2 regions of the Vibrio casei genome follow, and region 2 is predicted to be linked to the other one. Evidence: predicted binding sites of a transcription regulator. Region 2 holds the regulator's gene; the other holds the start of a gene.
What was found. Region 2 encodes MetJ, which represses methionine synthesis genes. Its sites were predicted from a motif close to TTAGACNTNTANANGTCTAA; they were not measured.

Region 1 (15,120 bases), 800 kb from region 2:
TGCCACCACTTGAATCGACTGATTTTTGCCACTTTCATATAAAGCGCGCAGTACGCTGCGTCCAATTCGACCAAATCCATTAATAGCAATTCTGAGCATAATCATTCCGTGGCATCCATTAAAGTGTCTGTATGTTACCTCATCGCCTTTTAACGCGCATTAAAAAAGCCGAGCATAATGCCCGGCTTTCATCTTTCAACTACTTAAACAGTAAAGAATTAAGCGATTAATTCTTTTGCAGTCTCAAGTACGTTTTCAACGGTAAAACCGAACATTTTAAATAGCTCACCTGCAGGTGCAGACTCACCAAATGTGGTCATACCAATGATGCGACCGTCTAGGCCAACGTACTTGAACCAGTAATCAGCAATACCCGCTTCAATCGCAATACGAGCCGTTACGTCAGATGGAAGTACAGACTCACGGTAAGCTGCGTCTTGCTTGTCGAATGCATCGGTCGATGGCATTGAAACCACACGTACTTGTTTGCCTTCCGCGATAAGTTGCGCAGCCGCTTCAACCGCTAGCTCAACTTCAGAACCAGTAGCAATTAAGATTAGCTCAGGCTTACCTGCGCAATCTTTAAGAATGTAAGCACCTTTAGCAATATTTGATACTTGCTCAGCGTTACGCTCTTGTTGTGCTAGGTTTTGACGTGAGAAGATAAGCGCAGATGGCGCATCTTTACGTTCAATCGCCAGTTTCCAAGCTACCGCAGATTCAACTTGATCACATGGACGCCATGTGCTCATGTTTGGTGTCATGCGAAGTGATGCCATTTGCTCAACCGGTTGGTGAGTTGGGCCATCTTCGCCAAGACCAATTGAATCATGCGTATACACTTGGATGTTTTGAATTTTCATCAACGCAGCCATACGCATTGCGTTACGAGCGTATTCCATAAACATTAGGAAGGTTGCGCCGTAAGGAATGAAACCGCCATGTAGTGCGATACCATTGATGATAGCTGTCATTGCAAACTCACGTACACCGTAGTGAATGTAGTTGCCAGAAGCATCATCAGCAGTTAGCGCTTTAGAACCAGACCACATAGTCAAGTTAGAAGGCGCAAGATCAGCTGAGCCGCCCATGAATTCAGGTAGCATTTGACCAAACGCTTCTAGAGCATTTTGTGATGCTTTACGTGAAGCGATATTCGCTGGGTTTGCTTGAAGATCGGCAATGATTGCACTTGCTTTTGCTTCCCAATCACTTGGTAAGTCACCCGCGGTACGACGTTTAAATTCAGCTGCTAGTTCAGGATAAGCAGTTGCGTATGCTGCAAACTTCTCATTCCATGCTGCTTCTTTTGCTGCGCCTGCTTCTTTTGCATCCCACTGAGCATAAATGTCAGAAGGGATTTCGAAAGGACCGTGTGCCCAACCAAGTTGCGCTTTAGTTGCAACAATTTCATCAGCGCCAAGTGGTGCGCCGTGACAATCGTGTGTACCTGCTTTATTTGGAGAACCAAAACCAATAACCGTTTTAGTACAAATTAGCGTTGGACGAGGATCCGCTTTTGCTGCTTGAATGGCAGCTTCAATCGCATCTGAATCGTGGCCATCAACACCAGGAATAACATGCCAACCATAAGCTTCAAAACGCTTAGGCGTATCGTCTGCAAACCAACCTTCTACGTGACCATCGATAGAAATACCGTTGTCATCCCAGAACGCAACCAATTTACCTAGACCTAGCACACCCGCTAAAGAAGCCGCTTCGTGTGAAATACCTTCCATCAAACAACCATCGCCTAGGAATGTATAAGTAAAGTGATCAACGATGTCGTGACCTTCTTTATTAAACTGTGCTGCAAGAGACTTTTCAGCCAACGCCATACCAACGGCATTCGTAATACCTTGGCCCAGTGGGCCTGTTGTGGTCTCTATCCCCGGAGCATAACCGTATTCAGGGTGGCCTGGTGTTTTTGAATGCAATTGACGGAAATTTTTCAATTCCTCAATTGGCAACGCGTAACCAGAAAGATGAAGAAGAGAATAAATCAGCATAGAGCCATGACCATTTGAAAGAATAAAACGGTCACGATCCGCCCACTCAGGGTTCTGTGGGTTGTGGTTTAAATGGTTACGCCAAAGAACTTCAGCGATATCGGCCATCCCCATTGGGGCGCCCGGGTGACCCGAATTGGCTTGTTGAACACCATCCATGCTTAAAGCGCGGATTGCATTTGCTAAATCTTTACGAGACGTCATGTCTGCTCCTGAGTGCATAAGCGGTTTTATTTAAGGTTGGATAAAGTGTACTAAATTCATTTAACCCACTTTGTGGACGGTATTGTCGCAAAGCACCGTAATGACTGCAAACATTAAGGCACGTATATTTTCGTTTTTGTGATTCTTTGTCGCCTTTTTTTACCTCGCCCACACTTCCCTACATTTAACTGGAATCTAAAGAAAATATAGGGTTAGCAACGCAAACGATACCGTACAAAGGATCACTTACGCTTCAAAAATTAAAATAAAAAAATTATCTCTTTTTATCGGTAAGCAATCGTTTTCCTGTGAACCAACTAAAAAAAGGCTTGTAATTCGACCAATGAAAACTAAAATAGACGTCTAGATGTAGAAACACCTACAATATGAACTGTTTTTAAAGAAGGCGCGATTCATAGCAAAAGCTATATAAGAACGCGTCTTTTCTAACTCAATTTAATTCATTATCAAACAATGAATTTGCGTGATTCAAAGTGGAGCACTCACACATGGCTAAGCATTTATTTACTTCAGAATCTGTATCTGAAGGTCATCCAGACAAAATTGCCGATCAAATTTCAGATGCCGTCTTGGATGCCATCCTAGAGCAAGATCCAAAAGCACGTGTGGCGTGTGAAACTTACGTTAAAACCGGCATGGTAATGGTTGGTGGTGAAGTCACCACTTCAGCATGGGTTGATATCGAAGAAATCACACGTGAAACCGTTCGTGAAATCGGTTATGTCCATTCAGATATGGGTTTTGATGCAAATTCTTGTGCTGTATTAAACACTATTGGTAAGCAATCCCCAGACATTAATCAAGGCGTTGATAAAGCCGATCCTAAAGATCAAGGCGCTGGTGACCAAGGTATCATGTTTGGTTATGCTTGCAATGAAACCGAAGTGTTAATGCCTGCACCTATTACTTACTCTCATTTACTTGTGCAAAAACAAGCAGAAGTACGTAAAAGTGGCAAACTGGATTTCTTACGTCCAGATGCAAAATCTCAAGTAACCTTCCAATACGATCAAGGAAAAATTGTCGGTATTGATGCTGTGGTTCTTTCGACTCAACATTGTGATTCAATCTCAACACCTGAACTACGTGAAGCGGTAATGGAAGAGATCATCAAACCAGTTCTTCCTTCTGAGTGGTTAAATAAAGAAACCAAATTCTTCATTAACCCAACCGGTCGTTTTGTTATCGGTGGTCCAATGGGTGACTGTGGTCTTACTGGTCGTAAAATCATCGTTGATACTTACGGTGGCGCAGCTCGTCATGGTGGCGGTGCATTCTCAGGTAAAGATCCATCAAAAGTTGACCGTTCAGCGGCTTACGCTGCGCGTTATGTAGCGAAAAACATTGTAGCAGCAGGTCTTGCCGATCGTTGTGAGATTCAACTTTCTTACGCTATCGGTGTAGCCGATCCAACATCTATCATGGTGGAAACCTTTGGTACTGAAAAAGTGCCTTCAGACATCATCGTAGAAGCGGTACGTCAACACTTTGATCTGCGCCCATATGGGTTACAAGAAATGCTGAATTTACTTCAACCTATCTACAAGAAAACAGCCGCTTATGGTCACTTTGGTCGTGAAGAGTTCCCTTGGGAAGCCACAGACAAAGCTGAATCCCTACGTGCTTTTGCTAATCTATAATTCTATATTCTTGCTTTAACTTGTTAATCGCATAAAACACTGAACAGTAAAGCTCTTTCCTTTTGGTCAGAGCTTTTCTTTTATCCTACCTCGCACTATCCCCCTTTTTATTTACCTTTTATAGCGCCCATTTTTTTATCATAAAATTTGTATTTATCGATATCTAAGATAATAGTTATAAATAACTAGGCAGGAAAATCGGATCTTAATATCAAGTAACGTTTATTTTTCTGCTTAGACATAAGTAGGTCAGCAAAGCAAAAGGATTTGCAACCTACGGCGTTGTTCTTTCATGAACCACAAGGGGGATTTATGCCTCGCACCGCGAAAAGCTCAGATTTTAAAACACCCGATCACGAGTACGCACGAACAATACCCTGTGAAACACTTTCGATCCTTGCTCCATTTCAATGGGTAAAAATGGGGTTTCGAGATCTCTTTAAAGCCCCATTTATCAGTTTATTTTATGGGTTATGTTTTGCTGTCGCCTCTGCAGCCATTGAATGGCTTGTTTATATGCAAGGCTCACATCTTATCATCTTTCCTAGTTTGATCGTTTATATGCTGATAGGGCCATTTTTAGCCTTAGGGTTATATGACGCCAGTTGGCAAATAGAAAAAAATCACAAACCGAAACTTCTTCACTCCATTAAAGCAATTCGTCGTAATGGGGTATCGCAATGGAGCTTTGCTTTATTACTTTGTGTTGCAATGATCTTTTGGATGAGAATTGCCGCTTTATTACATGCTCTTTACCCCGAAATGCAAGGCGCATCACTAGAAGCATTCCTTCCATTTTTAGTGACAGGTTCAGTGGTTGGTATCCTATTTTCTTGTATTATTTTTGCTATATCGGCCTTTTCCATCCCACTAATGATGGAAAGAAAAGTCGATATGATGACTGCAGTATTCACAAGCTACAATGCCGTAAAGACCAATCTTGGTGCGATGGCGGTTTGGGCTACAATCATTATATTCGGTATCACTCTTGGTTTTTTAACTGCAGGAATAGGAATGTTAATTACCATGCCCATTTTAGGCTATGCAACTTGGCACGGTTATCGCAGCACTATCCGACGCAAGCATTAACGTATTTATCTTTAGAATAAAAGATAGATTCCCCGTCACCTCTTCGTTACCATACTAACGTTACTTACGGGAAGTAACGTTAGTATGGTAACGAAGAGACGAACGCGTGCAATTACCCTCAATTTCATCGGCCCTTCAAGAAGCTATCCAAAACAGCATTCAATATTATCTGAATAAGGCAATAAGTGCTTTTAATTACGAATACACTTCCCCTGATTACAATTTCAACGTAAGAGGAAAGGTAGCAGGGAAAGCCTATTTAACATTATGGCAGATTCGCTTAAATCCTATTTTATTTCTTGAAAATCAAGATGAATTTTTACAACACGTTATCCCTCATGAATTGGCACACTTAATCGCTTACCATCAATTTGGTCGAGTTAAACCTCATGGTAAAGAATGGCAATATATTATGATCGAAGTTTTTGGTATCTCAGCCCAAACTCGTCACAGCTTTGATATTTCATCAGTACAAGGAAAAACCTTTTTATATCAATGCCAATGCCGAGAACATGAATTGACTATTCGTCGTCATAATAAGATACAACGTCATCAGAGCTACTATCACTGTACCGTATGTGAATCACAACTCATTAAAAAATAAGAGATAAACATCATAAAAACCTGATTCGTTGGTAACTTTCACTATCATTGTCCATGAATCCACACTATGATTCTGCCTTAACAAAAGGACAGTTAATCTCGCTATGAATGAATTTAAAAACATTCTGGATATGCATCCCAACCCATGTGTTGTGCACGTTCACTTTAAACCTCTTTATGCTAATGATGCATTCGCTAGTTTCAGCGGTTTAGGATGTGTAGAAGAAATTCTGAAAATGAAATCTCTGATGGTGTTAATCAACCCTGAAGAGCGAGAAGATGCCATTGCCCGTTATCAACAAGCCTTAGTTGATGATAAAACCCCAGCAAAAGTCATTGCTCACACTGATTTAACCGGTAATCCTGTATTGGTCGAAATAACCGACAAACCGGTTATCTGGCAAGGCCAGCAAGCCCTCTGTACTTTTATCAGTATCGTAACGGACACCATTAAAAAACAACAAGATTTAAAGCAACTCTCAGAGCAGGATCCTCTTACGCTTATCCATAATCGTCGATATATACATAATGTTTTAAACGATCTGCGTAAAAATAAAAACACAGAAAGTTACCTTCAAGCGATTATAGATATTGATTACTTTAAGCAAATCAATGATCAATACGGTCATCTTGCTGGGGATAAAGTTTTACAACAATTGACGCAGATATTAAAACATTTCACTCAACCAGGAGACCACTTAGCCAGACTTGGCGGTGAAGAGTTCATTCTACTGATCCAATCAAATTCTCAAGATCTGGTTATGGCGCGTTTAGAGGACATTCGATCGACCATAGAAAAAAATAACTTTACCATTATCTGTAATGATACTGGCGATAATACTCCGGTTCATTGCACTGTATCTATTGGTGTAAGTGCTATTAATTTAGATAAAAATGTCGATTTAAGTTATGGGCAGTCCGATAAGGCATTATATATAGCGAAACAGCAAGGTCGTAATAGAATTATCTCTCTCAACTCCGTATGACTGAAAAACACACCAACGAAAAAACAACCAATCTTCACTTCATAGAAGAATTGGAACCATCACATTCAATTTAAATCTTGAGTTCCCTAATCAACCCCTTGTTTTTTACCTTAAAAACATCCATGTTATGAAAAGTGCTTTTGCTTACACAGGTTACATAATGAGAATTCCAAGAATCTATCACCCTGAAGCCATTTCTACTTTAGGGAATATTCCGTTATCTGAAGATGCCGCAGGCCATATAGGACGAGTGCTCCGAATGACCGAGGGGCAAGAAGTTTTACTATTTGATGGCTCTGGCGCTGAGTTTCCAGCGACTATTTCAGCTGTCTCGAAAAAGAACGTCAGCGTCACATTACAAGAACGCATTGAACACAGTGTTGAATCACCTTTAAACTTACATCTAGGCCAAGTCATTTCTCGTGGTGACAAAATGGAATTCACCATTCAAAAAGCAGTAGAGCTTGGTGTAAATACCATTACCCCGCTAATTTCTGAACGCTGTGGTGTAAAACTCAATACCGAACGTTTTGATAAAAAATTGCAGCAATGGCAAAAGATTGCGATTGCTGCTTGTGAGCAATGCGGGCGCAATACCATTCCTCAAATTCGCCCATTGATGCAATTAGAACAATGGTGTGCAGAAGACTATGATGGCTTAAAGCTCAACTTACACCCTAGAGCTAAATATTCGATCAATACATTACCGAAGCCAGTAAGCAAAGTACGTTTATTAATAGGCCCAGAAGGCGGCTTATCCGATGAAGAGATCAAAATGACCGAACAATACCAGTTCGAAGAAACCTTATTAGGGCCACGAGTTCTGCGAACCGAAACCGCAGGTCTTTCCGCCATTACCGCGCTACAAGTTCGTTTCGGCGATCTTGGATAAAGTCAGCGGCTATTTTATATCAGCAGGAGAAACACATGAAAATCGGCATCGTAATGGATCCAATCTCATCCATTAATATCAAAAAAGATTCAAGTTTTGCCATGATGTTAGAAGCTCAGCGTCGCGGCTGGGAGATCCATTACATGGAAATGGCTGATCTACACCTAGAGCAAGGTGTTGCCATTGCAGATACAAAAACACTGACCCTTATCGAAGATCCCGCCAAATGGTATGAATTTAATTCAGAGCAAACCATCGAGTTGTCTGATCTTGATGCCGTATTGATGCGTAAAGATCCTCCATTTGATACTGAGTTTATTTATGCGACTTATATTCTTGAACGCGCAGAAGAACAAGGCACTTTGATCGTCAACAAGCCGCAAAGCTTGCGTGATTGCAATGAGAAACTGTTTACCGCTTGGTTCCCAGAATTAACGCCAACGACTCTAGTCACACGTAAAGCAGAAAAAATTAAAGCTTTCCGTGAGCAACATGGCGATGTCATTTTAAAACCGCTCGATGGCATGGGCGGAGCCTCTATTTTCCGCGTCAAACAAGACGATCCAAACGTTTCCGTGATCATCGAAACATTAACCAACCACGGTCAAAATTACGCGATGGCGCAAACCTTTGTACCTGACATCAGCAATGGTGATAAACGTATTTTAGTCGTCGATGGTGAACCGATGCCTTACTGCTTAGCTCGCATCCCAGCAAAAGGGGAAACACGAGGTAACTTGGCGGCAGGAGGTCGTGGTGAAGCGCGTCCATTAAGTGAAACCGATCTTAAAATTGCTCAAGCGGTGGCACCAACACTGAAAGAAAAAGGCCTGATTTTTGTCGGTCTTGATGTTATCGGTGATAAGCTAACCGAAATAAACGTGACTAGCCCAACCTGTATCAAAGAAATTGAGGCAGCTTTTGATATTTCGATTACAGGAAAGCTAATGGATGCTATTGAGCGTCGAGTAAACGCGGCTAAGTAATCAAATCCCAAAGTTGGATATACTAGGGTTAAATATACTCATCAAAGGTTCAGTTTTGACTTCATATCCTCGTCATGCTGAATCCTTCTTAATGGAGAACAGGATGAATCTAACTAATCACTTTTTGATTGCCATGCCAAGCATGACTGATTCGAGTTTTGCCCGCAGTGTTATTTATATCTGTGAACACAATGACGATGGTGCTATGGGCTTAGTAATCAATGATGCGGTTGGGATCGATGTCGGTAATATGCTCAAAAAAATCGATGTTCAACCTGTTCATCCTCAAGTATGCACTCAAAGCTTATCAACCCCAGTTATGAATGGCGGCCCTGTCGCTAATGACAGGGGATTTATTTTGCATACACCAAAAGATACCTATCAATCTAGCATTGAAGTGACCTCCGATCTTAATGTCACGACGTCAAAAGATATTTTAACAGTCTTAGGTACCGAAGCTGAACCTAAACATTATTTGGTTACGTTGGGCTATTCGGGTTGGGATGCCGGTCAACTAGAACAAGAACTATTAAACAACTCTTGGCTAACTACCCCCGCGGATCTGGATATCATCTTCCATACCCCAGTTCACGCTCGTTGGAAAAAAGCCGTGCAATCTCTTGGGATCAGTGTCGCGCAATTATCCGGTCAATCTGGTCACGCTTAATTTTTTCCTTTTAATCCAAAAATCCTACTCTAACTTGAGAAATACGATGTCAAACCAAACCATCATGGCTTTCGATTACGGTACAAAAAGCATTGGCAGTGCTATAGGTCAAACCATTACAGGCACCGCCTCTCCTCTTAAAGCTTTTAAGGCTATAGATGGCATACCTATATGGGAAGAAATCGAAAAACAACTCAAGGAATGGCAACCAGATCTTGTGGTCGTGGGACTTCCAACGGATATGCAAGGTAAAGATCTTACCGACATTACCTCTCGTGCAAAGAAATTTGCTAACCGTCTCTATGGACGTTTTGGGGTAAAAGTTGAACTGCATGATGAGCGTTTGTCGACTCAAGAAGCACGATCCGAATTATTCTCAATGGGCGGTTACAAAGCGCTAAGCAAAGGCAATGTAGATTGCCAATCTGCAGTCATCATTCTTGAAAGTTGGTTTGAAAATCAGCACTAACTAACAGATTTATGACGAAAGTTATCGCGAAATTTTGCGGGCGATACACCTTTATACTTTTTAAATAGCCGATTAAAGTTAGATTGATTGTGGAAACCACTTTCTTCTGCGATAAAAGTAATCGGCTTTTGACTCCGAATTAATCGTTGGCAAGCATGCCCTAGCCTAATCTGAGTTAAATACTGATTAAAACTCTGCTTCATATGTCTTTTAAAAAACCGCACAAACGTACTCACACTCATATTGGCACGTTTTGCCATCGCCTCTAGTGTTAATGACTGGCTGAAATTCTGATGCACGTGAAATAAAATAAGATTCAGCACATCTTGATGATCATTTTCGACAACGTCAGTTTGAAAGTGATTCGAAGCAAGTTGATGCATAGGCTGCCCTAGCAACCCACCTAAAATAGACAATAAAAGGATTAAACGATCACGCGTGTTAGCTTTAGAAAGAGATTGAAAGTGCTCTATCAAACTTATCGCCAGTTCCTGGCTGAACTTAACCCCACGATGAGACTTTTGAAGCAATTCAGGTAATTCAACATATTCAGGAAACTGCATGACTAATTGATCAGCCCACTGCTGACTAAACCATAAAACAAATACCACGAGTTTTTGTTCTGGCTGGTCAAGTAAAGCTGAATACCTTGGCAGAGAATGATCAATACCGGATGGCGAAGATTGCCATGTATGAGGTAGGTTAGGCCCAACTAACACTAAATCAGCTTGAGTATAGCGTTCAATTGAATCCCCAACATAACGTTCTCCTGTATCATTCAGTGTAAGAGTGAGTTCATATTCAGGATGAAAATGCCATTCAAATGGAATCGCATCAATATCCCTTAATAAGAAGCACCATGATCCCCCTTCAGGTAAGACTATTTTTTCCAATTGCGCTTTCACACATCCCCTTTATCACTAGACACACAAGTTTAATTTAATACATAAATACACTAATTATGAGCAAATAGTATTATTTATTGCTCATATTTCATCACATGACAGCCAAATTCCCTTTCATAATACAGCGACCTTAACGTGCTACATAAACTCCACACCACAATAAAAAGGAGATAATCATGAAGAATCGCTATGGATTTGGTGACAATGCACCGGGAAATAATAGTGTTTCCAACTTGCATGATGTGCAATTAAAAGACATCGTAAAAACATTGTCTTTTAAAGAGTTAACTCAAGAACAATTTTCCAGTTGGCAGCATAATGGGTACATCGTGATCAAAAATGCGGTTGACACTCACGCCGTCAAAGCGACACAAAACCTGTTGTGGGAATTTCAAGAAATGGACGCAAACGATCCAGACTCTTGGTACAAACCTCAGCTCAAAGACCATGCAATGACCGAGCTAAACAACTCTGGCATGGTTGAATGTTATAATCATCAAGTACTTTGGAATAATCGACAATCAACAAAAATATATAACGCTTTTGTCGATATATGGGATCGTGAAGATTTATGGGTCACTATTGATCGCGCTAATTTAAACCCACCAAATCGGAATGGGCGTCAATTTGATGGCTTTATTCATTGGGATGCCAATACGTCGTTATCACCACTGCCAGTTAATGTTCAAGGGGTACTTGCACTGTCAAATACCACACCAGAGACAGGTGGTTTCCAATGCGTTCCTGCGTTATATCGTGATTTGGAAACATGGCGTGAAACCCAACCAAATGACCGAGACCCTTACGTCCCAAATTTGAATGGCTATGCTCCCGAATTCATTACAATGGAAGAAGGCGATTTGCTCATTTTTAACAGTTTACTGCCGCACGGTATTCGCGCAAACCGTTCAGAGCAAGTTCGTATGGCACAATACATATCAATGGTACCTGCCGAACCGGAAAATCAATCAATTAAAGATTGGCGAGTACAATCTTGGGATAAACGATTACCACCAGAAGGTTTTGCTTTCCCAGGTGATCCGAGAAATTGGGAACAGACTCGTTATTCACGAGCGCAATTAACGCAACTGGGTGAAAAACTGCTTGGTAAATCTGATTGGTAATCCCAAAACAAAATAGCGGTATATAAAAAGTGGAATAAATATTAAATTATTCCACTTTATCATTTCTATGGTTGTTATCTACCCCTAATATTAACCATTACATATCAATCTTAATACCTTTTAGCTTGTTGCTTTCAAAGGATGAATCCCCCGTCGACTTAAGCATTAAACGTAAATCATTAGCAGAATCAGCACTGTGCATCGCATCATCCAATGAAATTTTATCAGCTTTGAGTAAATCAAATAATGCTTGATCAAAGGTTTGCATACCCGACTCTTTTGAACGCATCATTGTTGGTTTTAACTCATGTAAATCACCTCGACGAATCAAATCTGAAACGCGAGGAGTATTAAGCAAAACTTCAAACACACCATGGCGACCATGACCATTTTTGTCACGAACCAATTGTTGGGCTACGACCCCTTTTAGGTTCATAGATAAATCAAATAAAAACTGCTCTTTTTGATCTTTCGGAACCAAGTGCAATATGCGCTCTAATGCTTGGTTGGCATTATTGGCATGCAGAGTAGCCATGCACAAATGCCCAGTTTCGGCAAAGGTCATGGCATATTCCATGGTATCGCGGCTACGAATTTCACCAATCAAAATCATATCCGGTGCTTGGCGAAGCGAGTTCTTTAATGCCACTTCATAACTTTCTGTATCTAAACCCACTTCACGTTGAGTAACAATGCACTTTTTATGCTCATGCACAAATTCAATCGGGTCTTCTACGGTAAGAATATGCCCAGTTTGGTTCAGATTTCGATATCCAGTCATGGCTGCCATTGATGTCGATTTACCCGAACCTGTCGCCCCAACCACCAGCACCAAACCGCGCTTTGAGGTCGCTAACTCTTTTAACACTTCAGGTAAGTGCAATTCATCCATACTTGGAATACGGGTTTCGATACGTCGAATCACCGCACCTGGAAGCTCCCGTTGGAAAAAAGCGCTCACCCTAAACCGCCCACTTGGGCGCATAATTGCAAAGTTAGCTTCATGTTGGTTTTGAAATTCAGTGAGACGGTCGGCGTCCATCATTTCAAACAACAGGGCTTCGACTCCACCTTTATCGAGTTTTTCACCATGTGCTTTCAGTTCACCGTTAATACGAAATAAACAAGGCGCATCCACGGTAAGATAAATATCCGACGCTTTTGATGACACCATGATTTCTAAAACTTGAGAGAGTTGCATTCACGCATTTCCTTTTGTCTTATCTCAATTAATATGGCGATGCCAACGTTTCAATTTTTTGCTGCACTTCTTCTTGATCAACCAAACCTTGCATCAATAACTGGCGAGCCGCTTGCTCCATCGTTTGCATTCCGGTCGCTGAGCCGGTTTGGATCATAGATAACATTTGCGCGACTTTATCTTCACGAATCAAGTTACGGATAGCTGGTGTCGCAATCATCACTTCATGACAAGCGACTCGACCGCCACCATTACGCTTCAACAATTTTTGTGCAATAACAGCCCGTAGAGACTCAGACATCATTGAACGCACCATATCTTTATCTGCGCCAGGAAAAACATCAATAATACGATCGATGGTTTTTGCTGCTGAACTGGTGTGCAAAGTGCCAAATACCAAGTGCCCAGTCTCGGCTGCAGTCAATGCAAGACTAATGGTTTCTTTATCACGCAGTTCTCCAACCAGAATTACATCAGGATCTTCACGTAAAGCCGAACGTAATGATGCTTCAAAACTATGCGTATCACGATGTACTTCACGTTGGTTGACCAAACACTTTTTATTTGGGTGGGTAAACTCTATTGGATCTTCAATGGTGAGAATGTGCTTTTTATGGTTACGATTTATGTAGTCAACCATAGCAGCCAAAGTCGTCGATTTCCCTGAACCGGTCGGCCCTGTTACTAATACTAACCCTTTTTCATAGTTAGAAATTTTTTCAAATATTTCAGGCGCTGAAATGTCCTCAAATGACGGGATGGTCATCGGGATGGTTCGAAACACCGCTGCGCACCCGCGAGACTGGTTAAATGCATTAACACGAAATCGCCCAACATTCGGTAATTCAAAGGAAAAATCGATTTCTAGCTTTTCTTCATATTCACTGCGCTGAGCATCGTTCATAATATCAAAAATCAATGCATGCACCTCAGCATGATTAAATGCATCCATTTCTAACTTTCTCATATCTCCATCAATGCGTAACATTGGTGGAACGCCAGCAGAAAGATGTAGATCTGAGGCATTATGCTTTACACTAAAATCTAATAATTCAGCGATATCCATTTAAATTCCTTACTGAAGAAAAACTATGACTTGTTCTCATCAAACAATTATTCAAAAAAACATTGAGCAAATCAGCCAGCAAATTCATGAGGCTGAATTGCGTTATTCTCGTGAGCCACATTCGGTACAACTGCTTGCCGTCAGTAAAACCAAACCCATTGAAGCTCTACAAGCCGCGATCGATGCTGGCCAAAGACGCTTTGGTGAAAACTATGTGCAAGAAGGCGTCGATAAAATACAACACTTTGAGCAACACTATAGCCAGTGTAAGCTCGAATGGCACTTCATTGGTCCAATTCAATCGAATAAAACTCGACTGATCGCAGAAAACTTTGATTGGGTACACTCGGTTGATCGTGAAAAAATCGCCCAACGCCTCAATGATCAACGAGGAGAACGTAACCAAAATGGTGAAAAAAATCCCTTACAAGTACTCATTCAAGTGAACACCAGTGGTGAAACATCGAAATCAGGCACCAATCACGATCAAGTATTTGCCCTTGCTGAGTTGATAAATGCCCTTCCAAACCTCACATTAAGAGGATTGATGTCGATCCCTGAACATGTGCCCGATTACGCTTCACAACTAGCCGCTTTTGAAAAATTAGCGCAATTGAAGACTCAGTTACAAGCACGGTACCCTCAAGTGGATACCTTATCGATGGGCATGAGTGGCGATATACAAGCCGCTATTGAGGCGGGCAGTACAATGGTTCGAATTGGAACGGCCATTTTCGGACAACGCGATTATCAGAATAAGTAACGTTAATCGCTGATAAAAGTAGTAAATAGACAATCACGCTGCATCAAATAAATTATAGGTCATAATGGTTCAGCAGATTAGATATCCCCTTCTTAATTGAAGTTTCAGCTTAAAGTAAGAAGAGTATAAACATCAATAATGCTCGTTATGGACAACACCTAACCACATAGGATGGCTTAATATGGAACAACGTAAAATCAGTTTTATTGGCTCTGGTAACATGGCTCGTTCAATTTTTGCAGGTATGTTATCTAGTGGCTATAAGGCCAATAACATTACAGCAACGGGACGTGATGAAGCAAAACTTAAAAATTTAACTGATTGCTACGGTATTCACACCACCACCGATAACGTTGCGGCGGTGAAACAAGCGGATGTGGTTATTTTATCCGTCAAGCCTCAAATGATGGAAGCTGTGTGCGCTGATTTTCAATCAATTGATCTTAGTAATAAACTGATTGTTTCAATTGCCGCTGGTGTATCGGCGAAGCGATT
Region 2 (15,120 bases):
AGTTGGGGGAATAGCCCGATTCTAATACCGCATCTTCCACTCGCTTTCGAGTCGAGATCGATACTTTTTCCGGATTCATCAAGGCTCTTGATACCGTTGCCGTTGATACCCCAGCTAATTGGGCAACTTCCTTCATTGTCGCCATAAAATTCCTCTCTATGTATTACATTATTATGCCTAAATAGGCACCGTAGGCTTATATGCAAAAATTACCACGACGATATAAGCAAAATAAAGGATCTGTTATCCCATATGTTAACGACTTCTGGCTGTTATGTTGATATTTTATTCGTTAAATTAAGTAGTTAACACCATGTGCCTGACAAATCTTACATAATAATGGTGATGTGCGTCACATAGAATGGTTTTGTTTTAGGCGTTAAGACGTTTAGCTTAAATCTTGTGGTTCAACATCGAATGACCAGCGAACTTTTTTAGCTGAAGGTAAAAGTTGGACTGCTGGCTTTGAAGAGGCCAGTAATCGTTGCATTAATGTTCGAGTCGAAACTTGCAACATTAACTGCCAGCGAAATTTTCCGGCACGCTTGGCGAGAGGTGCGGGCATTGGCCCTAATACCAAACAGTTGTCATCATAGAGAGGATTGGCTTCTAATGTGTGGCGAACTTGTCGTAAAAAAGCTTCGACGGTATTGTTGTCATTGCCTTCCGCTCGAATCAGTGTAATGAACGTAAAAGGCGGTAATTGCGCTATTTTTCTTTCTACCAACGCAGTTTTGGCAAAATGCTGATAATCTTTATGCAATAGAGATTGCAATAAAGCGTGTTCGGGGTGGTGAGTTTGCAGCAATACTTCTCCGGGTTTACTTGCACGCCCGGCTCTTCCTGCTACTTGAATAAATAATTGTGCGAGCCTTTCGGATGCACGGAAATCACTGCTGTACAATGACCCATCCACATCGAGTAAACCGACGAGTGTCACATTGGGGAAATGGTGTCCCTTAGCGAGCATTTGTGTGCCAATTAAAATTTGGTACTCACCTTTGCGAATAGACTCTAAAGCACTCTCTAAACTGCCTTTACGGCGAGTACTATCACGATCTATTCGAATGGTTTTGTATTCTGGAAAAAGCAGTTCAAGTTGTTTTTCCAGTTGCTCGGTACCCACTCCGACAGAAACAAGTTGCGTGGAACCACAGCCTTGGCATTGATGAATAATCGGTTTTTGTGAACCACAGTGATGGCAGCGTATTTCTTGGCTACCTTGATGAAAGGTATAGTAGGCATCACAGCGTTTACATTCAGCAATCCAACCGCATTCATGGCACATCAACGCAGGCGAAAAACCACGACGATTCAAAAATAGCATGACTTGATTGCCGGCGGTTAAATGACGACGCATTTGCGCAATCAGTGGTGCTGACAATCCACCTTCTAGATATAAGCCTTTAATATCAAGAACATTATGAGTCGCTGCTTGTGCATTTCCAGCACGTTTACTCAAGCTTAAATAATGATACTTCCCGGTTTGTGCATTGTGTAGCGTTTCGAGTGCAGGGGTTGCCGAGCCTAACACGACGGGAATGTTTTCTTTATGGCCTCGCATAACCGCGACATCTCTCGCATGATAGCGCAATGTATCTTGCTGCTTATAAGAGGCATCATGCTCTTCATCAACAATGATGATACCGAGATCGGCAAAAGGAGTAAAAAGGGCCGAGCGAGTACCAATCACAATACCGGCATTTTTATCGCGAGCAGATAACCAGGCATTAAGGCGTTCGGTATCGTTTAATGCCGAATGCATGACCTCTACTGGCACATTAAAGCGGCGTTTAAAGCGATTAATCGTTTGTGGCGTTAAACCAATTTCAGGTACTAAGACTAACGCTTGTTTTCCTTTATCTAGAACGGGTTTTATTAGGTTTAAGTAAACCTCTGTTTTGCCAGAACCGGTTACACCATCCACTAAATAGCAGCCAAAACCTTGATGGTTGTTGATCGTGGCAACGGCAATGGCTTGCTCTTCATTTAATTGTGGCCTGAGCTGGCTGTTCTCAATGTTTGGTGGCCAAGAGGTTTTTTTAGGTTGAGTATGCACTGCCTCAATCCAGCCTTTATCTTGCAATGTTTTCAAAGTGCTGCTGCTAACGTCTTCCTCGATCATGGCTTGATGTGATAGCGGGCCGTTTTCTAACATTCGTACCACTTTAGCTTGCAGGTGTGCTCGACCAAACCCCGCCACTAATTGATTTTTTCCTGATTCGGTAATATGCCATTGTTTTAAGCTGGCAAAGTCGGCAGGTTTCCCTTTTTTGAGTAAAGAGGGTAACGCCATCGCCAGAGTATCTCCTAGTGGATATTGATAAAATTGGCTACACCATTGCAACAGTTGGTATAAAGGTTTTGGCCAAACAGGTTGGCTATCTAAACAGGATTTAATGGGCTTGAGTTGTTCGATCGGGAAGTCTGAAGTGTTTCCCAAAGCAATGACGATGCCAGTTAATGTTTGACGGCCAAAAGGAACCGAAACGCGCCCACCGATGACAGGGAAAAGATAGTTAGGAACTAAATAGTCAAAGCACTTATCTAATGGGATAGGTAAGGCAACTTGAGCGATAGTGGGTTGCATATGGCGAGGGAGGTTCCTTGTAGTACATAAACTGGTGAATCCAAGCTTATGATAAAACACTGCTTAGTGATATAAAACTTAAATATTGTTGGAAAATAGACCAAATGTGTTGATCGATTGATGCGGATTCATTACTATACTGCGCCTCGAACGATACAGATTTCTGTATCATTTTTAAAAACAACGTATGGTGTCTGGCTACTTTTTTGTTTTCTTATTGAAGCGTAAATAGTAAGAACTAGATAGCGATACGGACCAATTATAAGGTTTGTCCTATGAAAACTGGTATCCACCCAGAATACAAAGCAGTAGCAGCAACTTGTTCTTGCGGTAACGCATTTGAGTTCAACACTACTCTAGCTAAAGAATCAATTCACCTAGACGTATGTGACAAATGTCACCCATTCTACACTGGTAAGCAACGTATCGTAGATACTGGCGGCCGTGTTGATCGCTTCAACAAGCGTTTTGGTGCACTTAGCAGCAAAAAATAATCTTACTCTAAAAAATATTTTTAGTGTTCGACAGAATTTGAAAGGGATGCCAATGGCGTCCCTTTTTTCTTGTTGGAAATTAATGGTATTGACTAGGAACTTACTAGGCAATCTATTAATATTCCCCTCTCTATTACCGATACTGCAGGAATACCTAACTATGTCAGATGATCAGCAACAAAATGATTTTCGCCAACAAGCTCTTGATTATCATGCCTTCCCTACGGCAGGAAAGATTGCGATTGCACTCACGAAACCTGCAGATACGGCAGAAGATTTAGCTTTAGCTTACAGCCCGGGTGTGGCTGAGCCTGTTCGTGAAATTGCGCTGAATCCTGATAATGCCTACAAGTACACCGGAAAAGGTAACATGGTTGCCGTGATTTCAAATGGTACCGCTATTTTGGGATTGGGTAATTTAGGCCCACTGGCTTCAAAACCTGTGATGGAAGGGAAGGCCTTATTGTTCAAACGTTTTGCTGGATTAGATTCTATCGATATTCAAGTTAAGCACCGTACCATTGATGAATTTGTCGATACCGTTGCCAATATTGCCGATACATTTGGTGGCATCAACTTAGAAGATATTAAAGCGCCAGATTGTTTTGAAATTGAGCGTCAATTGATTGAACGCTGTGATGTGCCGGTTTTTCATGATGACCAACACGGTACTGCGATTGTTACGGCTGCGGGAATGTTAAACGCGATTGAGCTACAAGGTAAGAAATTATCAGAATGCAAAATAGTGTGTTTAGGTGCGGGTGCGGCGGCAGTAGCGTGCATGGAATTGTTGATTAAGTGTGGAGCCTTGCGCGAGAAAATCTACATGCTTGATCGTAAAGGTGTGATTCATACTCGCCGTGATGATTTGAACGAATACAAATTATTGTTCGCGAATAACACTGACATGCGTACGCTAGAAGACGTGATCGAGGGGGCCGATTTATTCTTAGGGGTTTCAGGCCCTAATCTATTACCACCAGAAGCATTGGCATTAATGGCCGACAAACCTATCGTATTTGCTTGTTCGAATCCTGATCCTGAAATTAAGCCTGAATTAGCGCATAAAGTGCGTAATGACTTAATCATGGGGACGGGGCGCAGTGATTATCCGAACCAAGTGAATAACGTTATTTGTTTCCCATTTATTTTCCGTGGCGCATTAGATGTACGTGCCAGTGAAATAAATACTGAAATGAAGCTGGCCGCAGTGGAAGCGATCCGTCAATTGGCAAAAGAAGCCGTTCCTGCTGAAGTGTTAAAAGCAGCTGGCGTAGATGATTTGTCGTTTGGTATTAACTATATTATTCCAAAACCAATGGATCCTCGATTACTACCACGTGTTGCTGGCGCTGTTGCGCGTGCCGCGGTAGAGTCTGGCGTGGCTAGAATTGAGCTTCCAGAGCAATATAAATAATATGAGTTAAGGCTCTAGAGTTCGGTTTTCCGATTTCGAGCAAAAGAAAACCCGCTCAAAATAAAATGTGAGCGGGTTTATTGTTTTTATCCGTATGATGAATAGGTCGAATTACTTAATCATCGAACGCTTCAAATTCAATCCCCATTTCCGTCATTAGTCTTTTTACTTCTGTTGGAATGTCATCAGGGCGATCTTTTCTTAAATCTTCATCAGTTGGCAGTGGCTGTCCTGTATAAGCATGTAAAAATGCTTCACATAACAATTCGCTGTTGGTGGCATGGCGCAAATTATTAACTTGGCGACGAGTTCGTTCATCCGTTAATATTTTTAGTACTTTAAGCGGAATTGAAACCGTTATTTTTTTGACTTGTTCGTTTTTCTTTCCATGCTCTGCATATGGGCTAATGTATTCACCATTCCAATCTGCCATCACACACCTTCGTTATTTGTTATTTATCAATATTGGCTGAATATGAATTTTAGCGGCATGTACCGCCACAAGTAAAGACGCTTAGATGGCTGGAGGTCTTGACGTCTTGGTTTTCAGGGGATAAAGTAGCGGAAAAGCTCGATACTCGTTGAAAAAGCGCTAAGATTGTTGTTCGCATTTTCGTATTTATGATAAGTGATTGCTGTATTTCTATAATGGAAGGATTCAGCAACTGGAAGGAATAAGCCGATGAGTTCTAAAAAGCCAGCGACTGTTGCGGTTCGCACTGGTATCGAATCCGATACCCAATATCACGCTGTTGTCCCACCGATTTACCTTTCAACCAATTACGGTTTTCCAGCTTTTGGTGAAGTTCCAAAATACGATTATACCCGTTCAGGAAATCCTAACCGTGGTTTACTAGAGCAAGCATTATCAGAATTAGAATCGGGTTCTGGTGCTGTGATCACTAACTGTGGTACTGCGGCCTTAAACCTATGGATATCAGCGTTTTTAGGTCCGGATGATTTGATTGTAGCGCCGCACGATTGTTATGGTGGTACTTATCGTCTGTTTAATACTCGTGCACAAAAAGGCGACTTTAAGGTTCAATTTGTTGATCAATCTAACCAAACTGAATTTGACGCCGCTATTGCTAAAAAGCCTAAGCTAATTTTATTAGAAACCCCATCAAATCCACTGGTACGGGTGGTCGATATTGCCAAAGCATGCCAAAAAGCAAAAGAAGTGGGTGCGTTGGTGGCTGTGGATAATACCTTTTTGACACCCGTGTACCAAAAGCCATTAACCCTTGGTGCTGACTTTGTTATTCATTCCACGACGAAATACATTAATGGTCATTCAGATGTGATTGGTGGAGTTATTATTGCCAAAAGTGAAGCGCACGTGGAATTATTGTCTTGGTGGGGAAATTGCATAGGAGCAACGGGTACACCATTTGACAGTTATATGACGTTGCGTGGCTTGAGAACCATAGCGGTACGTATGAAAATGCACGAAGAAAGTGCTCAGACTTTATTGGCGTACTTACAAACTCAAGCGCTGGTGGGGACCATTTATCACCCAAGTTTACCAACGCATCCTGGTCATGAGATTGCCAAAGCCCAACAACGTGGTTTTGGTTCAATGTTGAGTTTTGAAATAAATGGCAGTATGGATCAACTCAAAGCATTTGTGGGTCATTTAGAATTATTTTCTCTCGCGGAATCACTTGGCGGAGTAGAGAGCTTGATTTGTCATCCTTCTTCGATGACCCATCGAGCTATGTCAGATGAAGCGCAAGAAGAAGCGGGGATTTCACCGTTACTTTTACGTGTTTCGGTTGGATTAGAAGACAGTCAGGACTTAGTGGCTGATTTAGAGCAAGCCTTCATAAAAGCACAAGAGGTAGCGTAAATGACATCCGCTCGTCAGTTACACAAATTTGGTGGTAGTAGTCTAGCTAACCCAGAATGCTACAAACGAGTCGCCAATATTTTAAATGAATATTCAAACCCCGGTGATTTAATTGTGGTTTCTGCCGCCGGCAGTACAACTAATCGTTTGATCGATTGGCTAGCGGCTTTGGAAAAAGATGGCCGTATTGCGCATGAAATTTTGCAGCAGTTGCGCCAGTTTCAGATTGGGTTAATTGAAGAGCTTCTCCCTGAAGAGAAAGCAACGCCGTTACTTGAAACATTGAATCAAGAATTTTTAGTATTAAGTGATTTAAATGGGCCGATTACGAGTGTGGCTTATGCAGCGGTGCTCGGTCATGGTGAGGTGTGGTCTTCACGATTATTAGCATCATTGTTGTGCCATTTAGATATGGAAGCGACACAAATTGATTCTCGTGATTTCTTACGGGCCGAGCGTGGTGCACAGCCTGAAGTCGAGCGTGCTCGTTCATTACCGCTATTGAAAGAAATCTTTGCTCAGCACGGTAAGCGTCGTTTAGTTATTACGGGGTTCATGGCTCGTAATGATGCTGGAGAAACCGTCTTATTAGGCCGTAATGGCTCGGATTATTCTGCAACCGTCATTGGTGCATTATCAGAGTCCGCTCGAGTCACGATTTGGAGTGATGTTGCCGGGGTTTACAGTGCTGATCCGCGTAAAGTAAACGATGCGTGCTTGTTACCTTTGTTACGCTTAGATGAAGCGAGTGAATTGGCTCGTTTAGCGGCCCCAGTACTCCATAGCCGAACTTTGCAGCCTGTGGCACAAAGTGCCATGGACCTGAGCTTACGTTGCAGCTATCAGCCTGAATCGGGCTCCACACGTATTGAGCGTGTACTTGCTTCTGGTCGTGGTGCAAAGATCATTACTTCTCTGGATGAAATCTTATTGGTGCAGATCCATTTTGGGTCAGGGCATGATTTTGCTCGTTTAGAATCGGAAGTGATTCGCTCGTTAACTCGTGCTCAACTTCAGCCATTAGCCATACAATCGCAATCCGATCAAGGCTGCCTTTCACTTGCGTATACGGTTGAGATTGCATCGAGTGCATTAGCGTATCTGCAAGACACTGCGGTGGGCGCTGAAATTAAATTGAAGGAAGGTTATTCCATGGTGGCGGCGGTTGGCGCTGGCGTTATGATTAATCCGAATCATTGCTACGGGTTTTATCAACAACTTAAAAGTGCACCGGTTGAATTTATTTCTGAGTCGAGTTTAAGCCTTGTGGCTGTTTTGCGAAAAACCGACGTAGCAAAGTTGGTGATTGATGTTCATACTCAATTGTTCCAAGCGCAAAAAAGGGTAGCAATTGCTCTGTGTGGTAAAGGAAATATTGGCTCAAGTTGGTTATCGTTATTTGCTGAACAAAAAACGGAATTAGAAAAACGTCGGGGCATGAGCTTTGATTTGGTGGCGATAGTAGATAGTCAAACCTATTGGTTAGATTTAAAAGGTATCGATCCGAAACAAGCCCTTCTTCGTTTTGATGACGAAGGGCTCAGTAATGATGGTAAAACCTGGCTACAAACACTTGCTCATCAGTCTGAATACGATGAAGTGGTGGTCATGGATGTGACTGCCAGCCCTGAGCTTGCGGCGCAATACGCTAAAATAGCAGAACATGGAATGCACTTAATCTGTGCGAATAAAGTAGCTGGCTCTTCCTCCAGTGATGCTTACCAAAGAGTGGTTGATGCATTTGAGAAAACTGGCCGCCATTGGTTATATAACGCTACAGTGGGGGCTGGGTTACCCGTTAACTATGCTATTCGTGATTTACGCAATAGTGGTGATGAAATTACCGCCGTTTCAGGTATTTTTTCAGGTACATTGTCATGGTTATTCCAGCAATTTGATGGCTCAATCCCATTTACCGACTTGGTCGATCTGGCTTGGCAACAAGGCTTAACGGAACCGGATCCGCGCTCTGACTTAGATGGCTCCGATGTCATGAGAAAGCTCGTGATTGTGGCGCGTGAATCAGGATTAGATATTGAACCTGAAAGTGTCAAAGTAGAGTCTTTAGTGCCTGAAGCGCTTCAACATATTTCAACTGATGACTTTTTTGAACATGGCAAAGTGTTGAATGAATTACTGTCTGAGCGCCTCGCTAAAGCACAAAAAGAAGGTAAAGTGCTTCGTTATATTGCTCGCTTAAATCGAAATGGAGAAGCAACGGTCGGCGTGGAAGCGCTGTCACCAGAGCATGCATTAGCCAATTTATTACCGTGTGATAATATTTTTGCCATTGAAAGTAAATGGTACAAAGATAATCCCTTAGTGATTCGTGGCCCAGGTGCCGGTCGAGCAGTCACTGCAGGGGCATTACAGTCAGATTTGAATCGCTTATCTAACTTATTGTAAAATTTTATAAATATATAAAGATCAGTGCATTTTGTATTTAATACCACCTCAGTTTTGAGGTGGTATTTTTTTTGAATGAACCCTTGTTTTTTATCGTCATGAATAAAATTCATGTTTAGATCGTTGACTTCGTATAGTATTCAAGACATTATTTGGACATATAGACGTCTATATGAATTTTCATCTTACGATAAGCACATATTTTGGGTAGAACCCGTTAGTGAAAAGGATCGTTTTCACATTAAGTTGTTTTTAGATTGAGTCGTTAAAGTGGTGATGCCACAGGGAGCAGAACATGAGTTATTCACACGCAGGTCATATTGACGCACTAAACCATAATGTTGCCGATCTGGCTGGTAAAATTAATGTGTCTTTTGAATTTTTTCCGCCAAGTAGCGAAAAAATGGAAGAAACGTTGTGGAGCTCAATTCATCGTCTTAAAACACTTCAACCTAAATTTGTGTCAGTCACTTATGGCGCTAATTCTGGTGAGCGTGACCGTACTCACTCTATTATTAAAGAAATTAAAGATCAGACAGGTTTAATCGCTGCACCACACTTAACGTGTATTGATGCCTCTCGTGATGAATTAAAAGAAATCACAAAAGATTACTGGAATAATGGTATTCGCGATATTGTGGCATTACGTGGTGATTTACCGGTCGGCGGCGGTAAACCAGATATGTATGCATCGGATCTTGTTGAACTGCTAAAAGGCGTGGCAGATTTTGATATTTCGGTGGCGGCTTATCCTGAGGTTCATCCCGAAGCGAAAAATGCTCAAGCCGATTTGATTAACCTAAAACGTAAAGTAGATGCCGGTGCAAATCGTGCAATTACTCAATTTTTCTTCGATGTAGAAAGCTACCTTCGTTTCCGTGATCGCTGTGTGAACGCAGGGATTGATGTTGAAATTATTCCGGGCATTCTTCCAGTGTCTAATTATAAACAAGCAAAGCGCTTTGCTGACATGACCAATGTACGTATTCCAAGCTGGATGGCGAAACAATACGAAGGCTTAGATGAAGATCCAGTGACTCGCCAAATGGTCGGGGCAAGTCAAGCGATTGATATGGTTAGAACACTGAGTCGTGAAGGGGTGAAGGATTTCCATTTCTACACGCTAAATCGCTCAGAAATGACGTATGCACTTTGCCATACTCTTGGTGTACGACCGCGCTAATAGTTTAGGCTATATGGTAGTAAAAGAAGTAAGGCTTACTTAAGAGGTAAGCCTTTTTTAGTGATAAATTGGTCGTTATCCGCAGAACAAGTTAAATAAGAGTGTCTTGCAAGGTGAGTTGTTCTTTGACTTCTACCGCCCATTCTACCCACATTTTCCTTTCTAAAATGTTTCGTCTTAAAATCAAACGTTCTATTCTTGCGGCAATATTGAGCTTTTCTGGGTAAGCATAAAATTGTTTTTCGAGTAGCTGAAATTGTTGGATCATGTGTTCGGCTTGTGGAATTAATTCATTAATTTGCTCAATAAGAAGATCCGAAGATTGAACTGAACATGCCATTAATTTGGCTGAAAACTCATCACGAGTTGGTGTATAAGGCGTGGGTTGTTCAAACCAAGCGGTTAATGCTTTTCTACCAAGTTCGGTAATAGTGTAAATTTTCTTATCAGGCTTGCCTTCTTGTTCGATCAATTCACTCGTGACCCATTCTAACTGTGACATTTTATTTAATTCTCGGTATACCTGCTGGTGGCTGGCTTTCCAAAAATGCCCAATATTTTGTGAAAAGGCTTTGGTAATATCATAGCCTGTCGCTTCATGGCGACTAAGAACGGTTAAAATAACGTGCGGTAACGACATAAACTCTTCCAATTAAACAATAAAGTACTATCGACAGAAAACAAAAAGTGCGAGAGTGGCGAGTAACATAGCCTAAATAGCGAAGATTATGTACTGATGACAAGGTCAGTATTAAAAAAGAAGATCTCACGCATGCCTTTTCAATGATATAAGCTCATTTAATCAATGATATTGTGTGGATGCATTTCTTTTGTGAATAAAAAAGCCGCACAGAGTGCGGCTTTTATAGAATGGAATGGTATCACGATATTATTAACCCGTGTTACGCATGCCTGCGGCAATCCCTGCAATCGTTAACATTAGGGCTTCTTCTAATTCAGGAGAAGGATTAGCTGTTTTACGAGTACGGTACAGCAATTCGGCTTGCAGCATATTTAGTGGCTCTACATAGATATTACGTAAGCGAATAGACTCTAAACCCCACGGGTCGCTTTGCATCAAGTTTTCGTTATTTTCAACATTTAGAACGGTAACAATATCTTTTTGCAATTGCGTACGTAGACGCTCCCCTAGTGGCCATAAAGACTCATCGGTTAATCGTTGGTCGTAATAGCGAGAAATATCGATATTACATTTAGAGTAAACCATTTCTAACATGCCTAGTCGGGTAGAAAAGAAAGGCCATTCACGGCACATTTCTTCAAGCATAGGTTGATGGCCTTGCTCGACCGCATGTTGAATTGCTTCACCGGCTCCCAACCATGCTGGTAGTACCAGACGGTTTTGGCTCCAAGAGAAAATCCAAGGAATCGCGCGTAAGCTTTCGACACCACCATTTGGATTACGCTTGGATGGGCGAGAACCAAGAGGCAGCTTACCTAATTCTAATTCAGGTGTGGCGGCGCGGAAGTAAGGGACGAAATCAGGTTCGCCACGAACAACGGCACGGTAAGCATCACACGAGACATCCGAAATAGTCTTCATGAGATCGCGCCATTCTTTCTTAGGCTCCGGAGGTGGCAGTAAATTTGCTTCTAATATCGCGCTTGCGTATAAATTAAAGCTGTTAACTGCGACATCAGGTAAGCCAAGTTTAAAGCGGATCATTTCACCTTGCTCTGTCACACGTAATCCACCTTTTAAACTGCGAGGTGGTTGAGACAGTAATGCCGCATGGGCAGGCGCGCCACCACGACCAACCGTACCACCACGTCCATGGAATAAGGTAAGTTCAATACCTTCTGCATCGGATACTTTCACTAGTTTATCCATCGCATCGTACTGAGCCCAACCTGCCGCCATAACGCCCGCATCTTTGGCTGAATCGGAATAACCAATCATGACCATTTGGTGGTTGTTGATGAAGTTACGGTACCAATCGAGTGAAAACAGTTGTTTCATGACGGCTTCAGAGTTGTTCAAGTCGTCTAATGTTTCAAATAATGGGCAAACATCCATACGGAACTTGCACCCTGACTCTTGTAAAATCAAGTGTACCGCTAACACATCAGATGCGGTACGAGCCATTGAAATCACATAAGAACCAAAGGCTTCACGCGGATGTTTAGCCATTACGCGACATGTATCTAATACTTCTTGTACTTCAGCAGAAGGCTGCCAGTTTCGAGGAAGTAATGGGCCTTTTGAGCTGAGTTCTTTAATTAAGAATTCAATTTTCTCTTCTTCTGTCCATTGGTCGTATTCGCCAATTTCTAGGAAGCGCGTCATTTCGGTAATGACATCGGAATGGCGGGTACTTTCTTGACGAATATCTAATCGCACAAGGTGGATGCCAAATGCTTTAACTCGACGTAATGTATCTAATAAAGAGCCTTCAGCAATAATGCTCATGCCGCATTCACGAAGTGATTGATAGCAGGCTAGAAGCGGCTCCCACAATTGTTCAACACGTTCTAAAATTGGGAAGTTAGGTACTTCTTCATTATTAATTTTAGCTTCGAGTACTACGCAAGTATTTGACAGTAATGTACGCAAGCGTTTTAGGATGGCGCGATAAGGTTCATGTTGATCGCCAGAAAGATCACGAACAGTATCATTACAAGCCGTCATCGATAATTCAGAAATCAACTCTTGAATATCTGCTAAATACAAATCGGCAGCTTTCCAACGAGACAGCAGTAGTGCTTCATTGGTGATAGGGTGGGTGACATTTGGATTACCATCGCGGTCACCGCCCATCCAAGATGAAAAATGAACGGGACGTGCATCAATTGGTAAGCCTTCTCCAATGTGGCCTTTCAGGCGGTCATCAAATTCACGTAAGAATTCAGGCACGGCAGCCCAAAGGGAATTTTCGACAACGGCAAAGCCCCATTTAGCTTCATCAAGTGGCGTTGGTCGTTGTTGACGAATGACATCAGAATGCCAAGATTGTGCAATTAATCCTTCAAGGCGACGTTCGGTTTTTAGGCGCTCACGAGCAGAAAGGTCATTGTGTTCAAGTTGAGACAAACATTTATTGATTTTGACCAGTTTATTGATCATCGTACGGCGGGCAATCTCGGTAGGATGCGCTGTTAATACGAGCTCAATATTTAACTCTTTGATGGCTTGAGCAGTCTCTGTTTTACTAATATTGTTTTGAGCAAGCTTGCCAAATAAACTATTGATGGCGTCTGGCTCACAGACGTGTTCTTCACAATGACGTGAGATAGTGTGGTATTGCTCCGCAATATTGGTCAAGTTTAAGAACTGACTAAAAGCGTGAGCGACCGGCGTGAGCTGTTCATTTGGGAGATTTTTTATTTCTTCGATTAAGCCTTCACGATCTTCCTGATTACCTGCGCGAGCAGATTTGGAAAGCTTACGAATGGTTTCGACTTTTTCAAGAATAGCATCACCATGTGCTTCTTGAATGGTTGAGCCGAGTAATTCACCGAGCATGCGAACATTGCTCTTTAAAGCGGCATATTTTTCATTCATCGTCGTTTCACCTTGTAATTTTATTACATCCATTTAATTTTTTAACACCACAATCTAGCGAAAATATTTGCACTGAGTCAAATTTTTGAGCGATTAAGATGAAATAATACTGATATTTTTGATGTGCATCAGCAATCGAGTACGTCATCCTTGCAGCGTGAAACTGTGTTTATTTATACCATGCTTTGCCACATCAATCCGTCTTTATCATGATTGATGCGGCATAATTCATTTTTTCTTAATGGAAACAATATTGACGTATTGCTTTAGATAGAATGTTGATGGTGGGGTCGATAAATTCGAATGCTAAGAATTCATCGGGTTGGTGAGCTTGATCGATAGAACCTGGCCCCAAGACTAATGTTGGACATATTTCTTGTAAAAAGGGAGCTTCAGTACAGTAATTGACCGTTTCAGATGGGGTTTCACAGATTTTTTCAACCCCGGCAATAAATGGATGATCATGTTGGCATTCGTAACCTGGGATTGCTTCATGAAGTGGCTGAATATCGATGCGACCTGGCCATTTAGCTTGTACTTCTTTCAATGCGGCACGCAACATATTGTCTAGACCATCTAGGCTGATTCCGGGAAGAGGACGGACATCGTAATGAAGCTCACAACAACCACAGATACGGTTAGCACTGTCGCCGCCATGGATATAGCCAAGGTTGAGTGTTGGAGTCGGAATGTCAAATCCTGGGTGGTGATATTCTTTGATTAATTGATTTCGAAGTTGCATTAACGCAAATAGTACTTCATGCATGATTTCAATTGCATTGACGCCAAGAGCTGGGTTGGAGGAATGCCCTGATTGACCTGTCACCCGAACGGCATTGGCGACATGGCCTTTGTGACCTCGAATAGGCTTTAAGCTTGTCGGCTCACCAATAATGCAATAATCGGGTTTATAAGGTGCATCATCGTTTAAGCATGATTCCGTAAAGTGCCGAGCGCCAAGCATGGTAGTTTCTTCATCGCAAGTGGCCAAAATATACAAAGGTTTGGTTTGTTGTGACCAGTCGATTTTTTTCACGGCTTCTATGATAAACGCAAAGAAACCCTTCATATCGGCTGTCCCTAAACCGTAAAAGCGATTATTGGATTCGGTCAATTCGTGGGGATTAAAATTCCAACGACCCTCATCAAAAGGAACGGTATCGGAGTGACCCGATAAAAGTAAACCACCTTCACCTTGCCCTTTTTTTGCAATTAAATTGTGTTTTCCTTGAGCAACCTCGACGATTTCCACCGTAAAATCGAGATCTTTAAGCCATTGCGCTAGTTTAGCAATAACGTTGGTATTGCCTTCATCCCATTTGGGATCGGTGGAGCTAATTGAAGAGGTTGAAATTAGGCCACGATAGACTTCTAAAAAATTTGGGGTTGTCATAAGTGCTCCAGTTTATATGTCTTTACGATGCTTTCTATTGACAATAACGCAATAAAACGATAAAACACATATTAAATCATTATTTGTGAATAAAAAATCAAATATTGACAAAAAATTAGTGTATATAGTCAAAATAAGATAGCAGAAAAACGCAATTTACACATAAATAAGCGACTCAAACAAACGGATAGGTGAGTATGTTGAAAACAGTGATTATCGGAGCAAGTGGTTATACTGGCGCAGAATTAGCGTTGATGGTTGAAAA

Region 1: the regulator MetJ is predicted to act here: its motif matches at 2,569-2,588, upstream of metK (methionine adenosyltransferase).

The regions. Positions count from the first base shown of each region.
Region 1 is NZ_AP018680.1:611,525-626,644, reverse strand. It holds gene epd (erythrose-4-phosphate dehydrogenase) at 1-99, opposite strand, end outside; gene tkt (transketolase) at 219-2,213, opposite strand; gene metK (methionine adenosyltransferase) at 2,723-3,874, shown strand; gene VCASEI_RS03065 (DUF2189 domain-containing protein) at 4,187-4,963, shown strand; gene VCASEI_RS03060 (SprT family zinc-dependent metalloprotease) at 5,070-5,567, shown strand; gene VCASEI_RS03055 (sensor domain-containing diguanylate cyclase) at 5,671-6,552, shown strand; gene rsmE (16S rRNA (uracil(1498)-N(3))-methyltransferase) at 6,713-7,444, shown strand; gene gshB (glutathione synthase) at 7,480-8,430, shown strand; gene VCASEI_RS03040 (YqgE/AlgH family protein) at 8,534-9,097, shown strand; gene ruvX (Holliday junction resolvase RuvX) at 9,144-9,566, shown strand; gene VCASEI_RS03030 (AraC family transcriptional regulator) at 9,563-10,471, opposite strand; gene VCASEI_RS03025 (phytanoyl-CoA dioxygenase family protein) at 10,648-11,595, shown strand; gene VCASEI_RS03020 (PilT/PilU family type 4a pilus ATPase) at 11,693-12,796, opposite strand; gene VCASEI_RS03015 (type IV pilus twitching motility protein PilT) at 12,825-13,862, opposite strand; gene VCASEI_RS03010 (YggS family pyridoxal phosphate-dependent enzyme) at 13,888-14,625, shown strand; gene proC (pyrroline-5-carboxylate reductase) at 14,807-15,120, shown strand, end outside.
Region 2 is NZ_AP018680.1:2,565,721-2,580,840, reverse strand. It holds gene cytR (DNA-binding transcriptional regulator CytR) at 1-145, opposite strand, end outside; gene priA (primosomal protein N') at 389-2,590, opposite strand; gene rpmE (50S ribosomal protein L31) at 2,866-3,084, shown strand; gene VCASEI_RS12055 (malic enzyme-like NAD(P)-binding protein) at 3,245-4,501, shown strand; gene metJ (met regulon transcriptional regulator MetJ) at 4,617-4,934, opposite strand; gene VCASEI_RS12045 (O-succinylhomoserine (thiol)-lyase) at 5,184-6,350, shown strand; gene VCASEI_RS12040 (bifunctional aspartate kinase/homoserine dehydrogenase II) at 6,351-8,756, shown strand; gene metF (methylenetetrahydrofolate reductase) at 9,052-9,939, shown strand; gene VCASEI_RS12030 (PadR family transcriptional regulator) at 10,031-10,579, opposite strand; gene ppc (phosphoenolpyruvate carboxylase) at 10,832-13,462, opposite strand; gene argE (acetylornithine deacetylase) at 13,701-14,855, opposite strand; gene argC (N-acetyl-gamma-glutamyl-phosphate reductase) at 15,053-15,120, shown strand, end outside.